2 regions of the Streptomyces sp. NPDC048603 genome follow, and region 2 is predicted to be linked to the other one. Evidence: predicted binding sites of a transcription regulator. Region 2 holds the regulator's gene; the other holds the start of a gene.
The links. Region 2 encodes HrcA, which represses chaperone genes, less so after heat shock. Its sites were predicted from a motif close to TTNGCACTCNGNNNNNCNGAGTGCNAA; they were not measured.
Positions count from the first base shown of each region.

Region 1: a site for HrcA is predicted at 2,639-2,665, ahead of ACGFQ9_RS10700 (FmdB family zinc ribbon protein). Genes of this name have one in related genera too.

Region 1 covers NZ_JBICVY010000004.1:198,300-203,664, reverse strand. The annotation lists gene ACGFQ9_RS10715 (hypothetical protein) at 16-513, opposite strand; gene ACGFQ9_RS10710 (GNAT family N-acetyltransferase) at 800-1,294, shown strand; gene ACGFQ9_RS10705 (S-methyl-5'-thioadenosine phosphorylase) at 1,391-2,224, opposite strand; gene ACGFQ9_RS10700 (FmdB family zinc ribbon protein) at 2,335-2,628, opposite strand; partial or broken gene ACGFQ9_RS10695 (MFS transporter) at 2,918-4,066, opposite strand; gene ACGFQ9_RS10690 (potassium/proton antiporter) at 4,662-5,365, opposite strand, start outside.
Region 2 covers NZ_JBICVY010000011.1:191,673-197,037, reverse strand. The annotation lists gene ACGFQ9_RS27440 (Uma2 family endonuclease) at 1-250, shown strand, start outside; gene ACGFQ9_RS27435 (DUF3097 domain-containing protein) at 228-1,040, opposite strand; gene ACGFQ9_RS27430 (MBL fold metallo-hydrolase) at 1,095-1,826, opposite strand; gene hrcA (heat-inducible transcriptional repressor HrcA) at 2,018-3,034, shown strand; gene dnaJ (molecular chaperone DnaJ) at 3,035-4,171, shown strand; gene ACGFQ9_RS27415 (nitronate monooxygenase) at 4,295-5,365, shown strand, end outside.

The sequences.
Region 1 (5,365 bases), on a different contig from region 2:
ACGCAGGAGTGCGAATCAGCACAGTGTCACCGCCAGCGGTGTCACGGCGCCCACGCCCACCAGCTGCCGCGCGGTGTCCCGTGGCACGGACAGCACCACCAGTGCCCCGCCGTCCACAGCTTCCCCGGCTTCCTCGTCCTGAGCGGGTACTTCGGCCACCCGGGCACCGGCCGCCACCACCCGGGGCGGCTTGTCCCGCTCCGCCGCCACCACGTCCACCCGGTCCCCGGGCCGCAGCAGCCGTACCGCCGCGGCATCCGCGATCCGCACGGGAGCGGACACCAGCCGCACCGCGGGAGCCGACCTCGGTCCGGGCCTGGGCGGCGGCGGGGTCTCACCGCGCTGGGCCTTCGCCTCGGTCCCGCCGGCCGCCAGGGCGGCCGCAGCGGCGACCGCCAGCCCCACCCCCGCCGCCCGACGCCTGCGCCGCACGGCCCGCCGCAGCCGCCCGGGCCCGCGCCCCACCCGCAGCGGGGCGAACTCGGGCACCGCCCGCGGCGGCGGACACGTCACCGGAGCAGCGGAAACGCGGGCAGCGGAGGGAAACGAGGAGGAGAGCGGGGAGCTGAGCGAGGAAGAGGAGCAGGAAGAGGAGGAAGGAGAGGAGGAAGGAGAGGAGGAGGGAGAAGGGAAGAGAGCGCCGGACATGCCGACCACCACCCGTCGAGAGGGAGTTCACCCCGGACACCGCGCCCGGACACCCCTCACGATGCGGTAACCCACCCCCACCCCGCCCCGGCCTGTGGACACCCCCCGGCCTGTGGAAAAACCGGCCACCCACACGGGTTACGCTCCCGCCATGACACCGGCGGTGAGCCTGCGAGACGTACGGGACGGGGACCTGGCGGCCTTCTGGGAGCACGCCACGGACCCCGGGGCCCGGCACATGGCCGCGATGACCCGCGGCTACCACTACGACCGGTCGGCCTTCGACACCCACTGGGCCAAGGTCCGCTCCGACCCCACGGTGACCGTCCGGACGATCCTCGCCGACGGGCAGGCTGCGGGCCACGCGGCCGTCTACGGCCCGCCCGGGGAACGTGAGGTCACCTACGCCGTCGGGCGCCTCTACTGGGGGCGCGGCGTGGCCACCGCGGCCCTGCGGGCCCTGCTCGCCATGGAGACAGTCCGCCCCCTGTACGGCTTCGCCGCGGCCGACAACACCGGCTCGGTCCGGGTCCTGGAGAAATGCGGCTTCGTCGTCACGGGGTCGGTCCGCGAGTACGCCCGCGCGCGCGGCGAGGAGATCGAGTTCCTCCGCCTCGTCCTCCCCGCCCGCCCGGAAGGCACCTGAGGAAAGCCCTGCCGGGGGAGGCGGGGGCGGGCGGACCGGGTCCAGGGGCGGGCCGACCGGGTCCCCCGGACCGGTCCCGGCCCGCCGGACGGTCCGCTACGGCAGCTCGATGCCCAGGTCCCAGCCGTCGTGCGCGTGCGTGCACAGGCAGGAGCGCGACTCCGCCGGCGGCAGCGCGGCCACGGCGTCGAAGAGCACCTCACGGAGCCGGCCGATGTTCTCGCCGAAGACCTTCAGCACCTCCGTGTGGGAGACGCCCTCGCCGGTCTCCGCACCCGCGTCCAGGTCCGTCACCAGCGCCATCGAGGTGTAGCAGAGCCCCAGCTCACGGGCGAGGACGGCCTCCGGGTGCCCGGTCATGCCGACCACCGACCAGCCCATCGCCGCGTGGAACCGCGACTCGGCCCGGGTGGAGAACCGCGGCCCCTCCACGACCACCATGGTGCCGCCGTCCACCGGCTCCCAGGAGCGCCCGCGCGCCGCCGCCAGCGCGACCGACCGCCCGACCGGGCAGTACGGGTCGGCGAAGGTCGTGTGGACCACGTTGGGGATGGTGCCGTCGGGAAGCGGGTGCCCGTCGAAGTAGGTCTGCGCACGGGACTTCGTCCGGTCCATCAGCTGGTCGGGGACCAGCAGGGTGCCCGGGCCGTACTCGGGACGCAGACCGCCCACCGCGCACGGGCCCAGCACCTGGCGGACGCCCACCGAGCGCAGTGCCCACAGGTTGGCGCGGTAGTTGATCCGGTGCGGAGGGAGGTGGTGCCCGCGGCCGTGACGTGGCAGGAAGACCACCGTCCGCCCGGCCAGCTCGCCCACGTAGAGCGAGTCGCTCGGTGCCCCGTACGGGGTGTCGACCTGGATCTCGGACACGTCCTCCAGGAAGGAGTAGAAGCCCGAGCCGCCAATTACGCCGATCTCTGCGTTCACCATGCGGACCACCCTACGAGAGACCCCCGTCCGGGGTACGCGGAAGCCCCCGCGCCCGGTGGGCGAGGGGGCCTCTGCTCAGCTCTTCCGGCTCGCGCACCGGGTACGGAGCGTCAGGCGGCCGGGGTGCTCGGCGCGGCGGCCGGCGCGGCAGCCGGAGCCGCGGTCGACGTCGAGGACGACGACGCGGGCTTCGAGGAGCTCGACGCGGGCGTGCTGCTCGACGAGGCGCCACGGCTGTCGTTCCGGTAGAAACCGGAACCCTTGAAGACGATGCCGACCGCGGAGAACACCTTCTTCAGGCGTCCCTTGCAGCTCGGGCACTCGGTCAGGGCGTCGTCCGTGAACTTCTGCACGGCCTCGAGGCCCTCACCGCACTCGGTGCACTGGTACTGGTAGGTCGGCACGATCTTCCTCCTGGCACTCTGACTCAATGAGTGCTAACGACGCTCCATGGTGACCTATTCCGGCGGATCAGTCCACCGTCACAGGCACGCGGTGACCGACACCACGCTCGTTCACCCGTGCCACGGGCTGCCCGCCAGTCTGGCGCGGAGCACTCGCGGCCTGCTTGACGGACCCGTCGGAGCCGGTGCCGACGACGGCCTTGGCGCCGCTCTGGCCTGCGGCCTTGGCACCGTTCTGAGCTGCGGCCTTGGCCGCCGCCGCCGAGGGGATCACGATGCGGCTGTGCGTGGTCTTCGGCGCCAGCCTGCCGCGCAGCGCCAGCAGCGTGGCGAGCGCCAGAACGGTCGCGGCCATCGGCACCAGGAACCCGAAGGCGGAGCCGTGCGCGTCGGTCAGCCGGCCCGCCACGACCACGGCGCCGGCCTGGCCGAAGGCGACCGCGCCGGTCAGCCAGGTGAACGCCTCGGTGCGGGACCCGGCCGGGACCAGGCTCTCGACCATCGTGAAGCCGGTGATCAGGGCCGGGGCGATGCACAGGCCGACCAGCAGGCCGATCCCGCCGAGCACCACCGCGGAGTCCGCGGTCCACAGCAGCGAGGCGGCCGCGGTGAGGCCGACGTACCCCAGGATCAGGCGGCGGCGCGGGCCGACCTTCCAGGCGATGGCGCCCATGGTGATGCCGGCGATCATGTTGCCCGCGGCGAAGACGCCGTAGAGCAGACCGTTGGCACCGGGGTTGCCGATCTCGTTGGAGAAGGCCGCCAGGGAGACCTGCATGCCGCCGAAGACGGCACCGATGCCGACGAAGGCGGCGATCAGGACCCACAGGGCGGGGACGGTGAACGCCGGGACGTGCTTCTCACCGGCAGCGGCGGCGCGGCCGCGCGGCTGGGGCTGGGTGGCGCGCTGGGCGGCGAACAGCAGCCCGCCGAGCAGCGTCAGCGCGGCCTCGGTCACCAGGCCGGCGCCCGGGTGCACTCCGGTGCACAGGGCGGTGGCCAGGACCGGTCCCACCACGAAGGTGAACTCGTCGGTCACGGACTCGAAGGCGGCGGCCGTCGGCAGCAGCGGCGAACCCTCCAGGCGCGCGGCCCAGCGGGCGCGCACCATCGGGCCGACCTGCGGGACACTCGCACCGGCCGGGACGGCGGCCAGTGCGAGCGCCCAGAGCGGGGCGCCGGTCAGGGCGAGGGCGGCGAGGCCGCTCACCGCGGCGGAGTGCGTGATCACCACGGGGACCAGGACGGAGCCCTGGCCGTGGCGGTCGGTGAAGTGGCCCATCACGGGGGCGAACAGGGCCATCGAGATGCCGGTGACGGCGGCGACGATGCCGGCGTTCGCGTACGAGCCGGTGGTGTGCTGGACGAGGAGCAGGATGCTGATCGTCAGCATTCCGAACGGCAGCCGGGCGGCGAAGCCGGGGAGCACGAAGCTCATGGCGCCGGGGGTGCGAAGGAGTGCGCCGTAACCGGGCTTGGCGGTGTGCGCAGCAGTGGCAGTGGTGGAGGACGACGTCTCGGACTTGCTGGTCGTGACCGCGGATGTCACGGCCCTTGCCTTTCTGCTGCCTGGTAGAGCATCCCCGTCTGCGGGCGGTGCGGGCCTTGTGAGCCGCACCCGTACATGTGGGAGCTCCGAGAGCTGTCCTCTTGCGCAGAACCGAGTGATACCTGGGCACCCACGGAGAGGGGTGCCGCGGCCGCCGAGCGGTCGCGCCAGCTCTGCGTCAGGCAGAGTTGGTTCGTTTGTGTCCCTTCATCGTACAGGCAAAGTCGTCGCCACGCCCTGTGATTACGCTGACAAGACGTGTCTTAACCTTTGATTAAGCGGACCTTCACATTCCTCTCCCATGGAAACAGGAGTGAAACCTCCCGTTCGCCTGGTGAACGAAGCCCCGGACCGGTCGGACGATCCTCTGGGTGGCCCTTCGGAGCCTCGTACGATCGGCCGCTGGCCAGGGGGTGGGGCCTGTTTGTAATGGCTTCCGGGGCCTTCCGGGGCCTCCCGGGGAGTACGGGGCCTGCCCTGCAGCTCAGTGCAGCGAGCCCCCGCCGGTCCCCAGCCAGCCGGCCAGCTTGCCGCCCCGGGCCACCGCCCGCAGCCGCGCCTCCGCCGCGTCCCGCACCGGGTCCGTCGCCACCACCAGCAGCTCGTCCCCGTGCCGCAGCACCGTCGAGGGCAGCGGCACGAAGCTCTTCTCCTCGCGGACGACGAGGGTGACGGCCGCTCCGGCCGGCAGTCGCAGTTCGCTGACCTCCACGCCGTGCATCCGCGAGCCGGCCGGGATACCGAAGGACAGCAGGTGCCCGCGCAGCTTCTCCAGCGGTGCCGATTCGATCCCGAGGTCCGCGGCAGCCTCGCCGGTCTCCCGGAGGTTCAGCTTCCGGGCCAGCCAGGGCAGGGTCGGGCCCTGCACCAGCGTGTAGACGACCACCAGCACGAAGACGATGTTGAAGACCCGCTCGCTACCCCCGATCCCGGACACCATCGGGATCGTCGCGAGGATGATCGGCACCGCGCCGCGCAGGCCGGCCCAGGACATCAGGGTCTTCTCCTGCCAGGGCAGCCGGAACGGCAGCAGGCTGACGAACACCTCCAGCGGACGCGCCACCAGCGTGAGCACCAGGCCGATGACCACGGCGGGCCAGATGTCGTCGCCCAGCTCGTGCGGAGTCACCAGCAGGCCGAGCAGGACGAACATGCCGATCTGGGCGATCCAGCCCACGCCGTCGGCGA
Region 2 (5,365 bases):
CGACCAGGACTACGGCCTGAAGCGTGGGATGTACGCAGCAGGCCGGGTGCCCGCCTACCTGATCATCGACCCCTTCTTCGCGGGCTGCCTCTTGCTGACCAAGCCGCAGGGGCGTGGAGACGAGGCCGACTACCAGGAGGAACTCCGAGTGCCTTTCGGGCAGTCCCTCCCGCTGGACGTGCTCGGTATCGAGCTGGACACCAGCGAGTTCGGCACCCTCCCCAAGTTCAAGCGGCACCGCCGACCGTAACGAAGTCGATCAGCTCCTCCACCCGCCCCAGCAGCGTCGGCTCCAGGTCCCGGTACGACGAGACCCGCGACAGGATGTGCTGCCAGGCCGCGCCCGTGTTCTCCGGCCAGCCCAGGGCCCGGCACACGCCCGTCTTCCAGTCCTGGCCCGGCGGGACGACCGGCCAGGCCGGGATGCCCAGGGCGGACGGCTTCACCGCCTGCCAGACGTCCACGTACGGGTGGCCCACCACCAGGACGTCCGGGACCGAGGAGACCCGCTCCGCCAGCCGGGACTCCTTCGAGCCGGGCACCAGGTGGTCCACCAGGACGCCGAGGCGGGCGTCCGGCGCCGGGCCGAACTCCGCGACGATCGCCGGGAGGTCGTCGATGCCCGACAGGTACTCCACGACCACCCCCTCGATGCGCAGGTCGTCGCCCCAGACCCGCTCCACCAGCTCGGCGTCGTGCCGGCCCTCCACGTAGACGCGGCCCGCCCGGGCCACCCGCGCCCGGGCCCCCGGCACCGCGATCGAGCCCGACGCCGTACGGGCCGGGGCCGCGGGCGCGCGCCCCGGCCGGACCAGGGTCACCACCGCCCCGTCCAGCAGGAACCCGCGCGGCTCCAGCGGGAACACCCGGCGCTTGCCGAAGCGGTCCTCCAGGGTCACGGTGCCGGCCTCGCAGCCCACCACCGCCCCGCAGAACTCCGTACCCGCCACCTCGACCACCAGATCGGGCTCGGCCGCCACCTCCGGCACCGGCTTGGGGCGCTTCCACGCGGGGGTCAGGTCGGGGGAGTACTCACGCATCCGGCCGAGGGTAGGGGCAACCGCCCGGAGATCAAGCCGACACGCCGGAGCCGATCAAGGTGACACGCCGAAGCGCTCGGCCAGCGCGGCGCGCTGGGCACGCACGAAGGCCGCGTCGACCACCGCCCCGTGCCCCGGCACGTACAGCGCGTCCTCGCCGCCCAGGGCGAGCAGCCGGTCCAGAGCCGCCGGCCACTGCCGCGGCACCGCGTCCGGGCCCGCCAGCGGCTCCCCGGACTCCTCGACCAGGTCCCCGCAGAAGACCACCTCGCGGCCGCCGCCCGGCACGAACACCGCCAGGTCGTGGCGCGAGTGCCCCGGCCCCACGTTCGCGAGGAGCACCTGCACCCCGCCCAGTTCCAGCGTCCACTCGCCCGACACCAGGTGCCGCGGTGCCTGCAGCAGCTCGGCCGACCCGGCCGCGTCCTCCTCCGGCAGCCCGTTCCGCACCGCGTCCCCGCGCAGCTCCTCCCGGCCCGCTGCGGTGCCCAGCAGTCCGTCCAGCCCGACCGCGCCGAAGACCTCGGCCCCCGCGAACGCCGCCGCCCCCAGCACATGATCGAAATGCCCGTGGGTGAATGCGATATGGGTCACCCGCCGACCCGTCAGCCGCTCCGCCTGCGCCCGCAGCTCCGCGCCCTCGCGCACGCTCGAACCCGGGTCCACCAGCAGCACCGCGTCGTCGCCCACCACCAGCCCCACCGTGCAGTCCCACACCGGGAGCCGCCGCCTCCCGGCGCGCCCGGTCAGCCGTTCCCAGCCCGCCTCTTCCCAACGCACGTCCATGGCGCGACGCTACCTTGACGGGCGGAGGGGACGAGGGCCCGACGGGCGAGCGTGACGAGCGCCGCGACGAGCTCCCTTGCCTCGGGCGTACCTGCCCGCCGTACACTGACCGGGGGGATCTCTGGCACTCGCACCGCGTGAGTGCCAATCACGGAACGCAAACGGACGCTCACAGCTGGAGGTGGCACGCAATGCTCAGCGAACGCAGACTCGAGGTGCTGCGCGCCATCGTCCAGGACTACGTCGGGACGGAGGAGCCGGTCGGCTCCAAGGCGCTCACCGAACGGCACAGGCTCGGCGTGTCGCCCGCCACGGTCCGCAACGACATGGCCGTGCTGGAGGAGGAGGGCTACATCGCGCAGCCCCACACCAGCGCCGGCCGCATCCCCACCGACAAGGGCTACCGCCTGTTCGTCGACAAGCTGGCCGGGGTCAAGCCGCTGTCGACTCCCGAGCGCCGCGCCATCCAGAACTTCCTCGACGGGGCCGTGGACCTCGACGACGTCGTCGGCCGCACGGTACGGCTGCTCGCGCAGCTGACCCGGCAGGTCGCCGTCGTCCAGTACCCCTCGCTGACCCGTTCCACCGTCCGGCACGTCGAGCTGCTCCTGCTCGCCCCGGCCCGCCTGATGCTCGTCCTGATCACCGACACCGGCCGGGTCGAGCAGCGCATGGTCGACTGCCCGGCGCCGTTCGGCGAGCAGTCGCTGGCGGACCTGCGGGCCCGGCTCAACGGCAAGGTCGTCGGCCGCCGCTTCGCCGACGTGCCGCAGCTGGTGCAGGACCTGCCGGAATCCTTCGAGGCCGAGGACCGCGTGACGGTCCAGACGGTCCTCGCCATCCTCCTCGAAACCCTGGTCGAGGAGACCGAGGAGCGGCTGATGATCGGCGGTACCGCCAATCTGACCCGCTTCGGACACGATTTTCCCCTGACCATCCGGCCGGTGCTGGAAGCACTCGAGGAGCAGGTCGTGCTCCTCAAGCTGCTCGGCGAGGTCAACGAGTCGGGGATGACCGTACGCATCGGCCACGAGAACGCCTACGAAGGACTCAACTCCACGTCCGTCGTCTCGGTCGGCTACGGTTCGGGCGGCGAAACAGTCGCCAAACTCGGCGTGGTCGGCCCGACCCGCATGGACTACCCCGGAACGATGGGAGCGGTACGCGCAGTGGCACGTTACGTCGGACAGATCCTGGCGGAGTCGTAAGTGGCCACGGACTACTACGCCGTACTCGGCGTGCGCCGCGATGCATCGCAGGACGAGATCAAGAAGGCGTTCCGCAAGCTCGCGCGCGAGCTCCACCCGGACGTGAACCCCGATCCCAAGACGCAGGAGCGTTTCAAGGAGATCAACGCCGCGTACGAGGTGCTGTCGGACCCGCAGAAGAAGCAGGTCTACGACCTCGGCGGCGACCCGCTGTCCGCCTCCGGCGGCGGTGGCGCGGGCGGTTTCGGAGCCGGTGGCTTCGGCAACTTCTCGGACATCATGGACGCCTTCTTCGGACAGGCGTCGCAGCGCGGCCCGCGCTCGCGCACCCGGCGCGGCCAGGACGCGATGATCCGCCTCGACCTGGAGCTGGACGAGGCCGCCTTCGGCACGACCAAGCCCATCCACGTCGACACGGCGATCGTCTGCACCACCTGCTCCGGTGAGGGTGCCGCGCCCGGCACCTCCGCGCAGACCTGTGACATGTGCCGCGGCCGCGGCGAGGTCTCCCAGGTGACGCGGTCCTTCCTCGGCCAGGTCATGACCTCCCGCCCGTGCCCGCAGTGCCAGGGCTTCGGCACCGTGGTCCCGACCCCCTGCCCGGAGTGCGCGGGCGACGGCCGGGTCCGGTCCCGCCGCGACCTGACGGTCAAGATCCCGGCCGGTGTGGAGAACGGGACCCGGATCCAGCTCGCCGGCGAGGGCGAGGTCGGCCCCGGCGGAGGACCCGCCGGCGACCTGTACGTGGAGATCCACGAGCTGCCGCACCCGGTGTTCCAGCGGCGCGGGGACGACCTGCACTGCACGGTGACGCTCCCGATGACCGCGGCCGCGCTCGGCACCAAGTGCCCGCTGGAGACGCTCGACGGCATGGAGGAGGTCGACATCCGGCCCGGCACCCAGTCCGGCCAGTCGATCCCGCTGCACGGCCGCGGCGTCACCCACCTGCGCGGCAACGGACGCGGCGACCTGATCGTCCACGTCGAGGTGCAGACCCCGGCCAAGCTGGACGCCCAGCAGGAGGACCTGCTGCGGCAGCTGGCCAAGCTGCGTGGCGAGGAGCGGCCGATGGGCCAGTTCGCGCCGGGCCAGCAGGGCCTGTTCAGCCGGCTCAAGGACGCCTTCAACGGCCGCTGAGCCGCGAGCCGCCGCCGCGGCGTTCCCCGCCGCGGCGCGGCGCCTGGCCGGTTGCGCAACCGGACTATGCCAGGCGAATGGAACGATTCGGTGAGGTGCGGGGGACATGGCACGATGCAGCTCATGTCCTCCGCACTGAACGGTCTCTTCCACCCGATCGTGCAGGCCCCCATGGCGGGCGGAGCGTCCTGCCCGCCGCTCGCCGCCGCCGTGTCCGAGGCCGGCGGGCTGGGCTTCCTGGCCGGCGGCTACAAGACCGCCGACGGCATGTACCAGGAGATCAAGCGGCTGCGCGGGCTCACCCGGCGGCCCTTCGGCGTCAACCTGTTCCTCCCGCAGTACGGGCACGCCGACCCGGCCGCGGTCGAGGTCTACCGGGGCCAGCTGGCCGGTGAGGCCGGCTGGTACGAGGTGTCGCTCGCCGCGGAGGACACCACCGGCACCACCGACGACGCCTACGACGCGAAACTGGCCATTCTGCTGGAGGACCCGGTCCCGGTCGTCTCCTTCACCTTCGGCTGCCCGCCGGCGGCCGCGTTCACGTGTCTGCGCGGCGTCGGTACGTTCACCATGGTCACGGTCACCTCGGTCGCCGAGGCCCGCGCCGCCCAGGACGCCGGCGCCGACGCCCTCTGCGTCCAGGGCATCGAGGCGGGCGGCCACCAGGGCACCCACCGCGACGACCCGAAGGCAGACGGTACCGGCACCGGCCTGCTCGCCCTGGTCGGCCAGGTACGGGAGGCGGTCGCGCTGCCCATGGTCGCGGCGGGCGGACTGATGCGCGGCTCGCAGATCGCCGGGGTGCTCGCGGCCGGCGCGGACGCGGCCCAGCTGGGCACGGCGTTCCTGGCCTGCCCCGAGTCGGGGGCCCATGCCCTGCACAAGAAGGCGCTGACCGACCCGCTGTTCACCCGTACGGAACTCACCCGGGCGTTCTCCGGACGTCCGGCCCGCGGCCTGGTGAACCGGTTCATGCGGGAGCACGGACCGTACGCGCCGGCCGCCTACCCCCAGGTCCACCACCTGACCGCGGGGCTGCGCAGGGCCGCGGCCGAGGCGGGCGACCCGCAGGGCATGGCACTGTGGGCGGGACAGGGACACCGGCAGGCCCGGTCGCTGCCGGCCGGTCAGCTGGTGGAGGTCCTGGCGGCCGAAGTGGCCGAGGCGCAGAGTGCGTTGCAGGCGGTGCGGAGA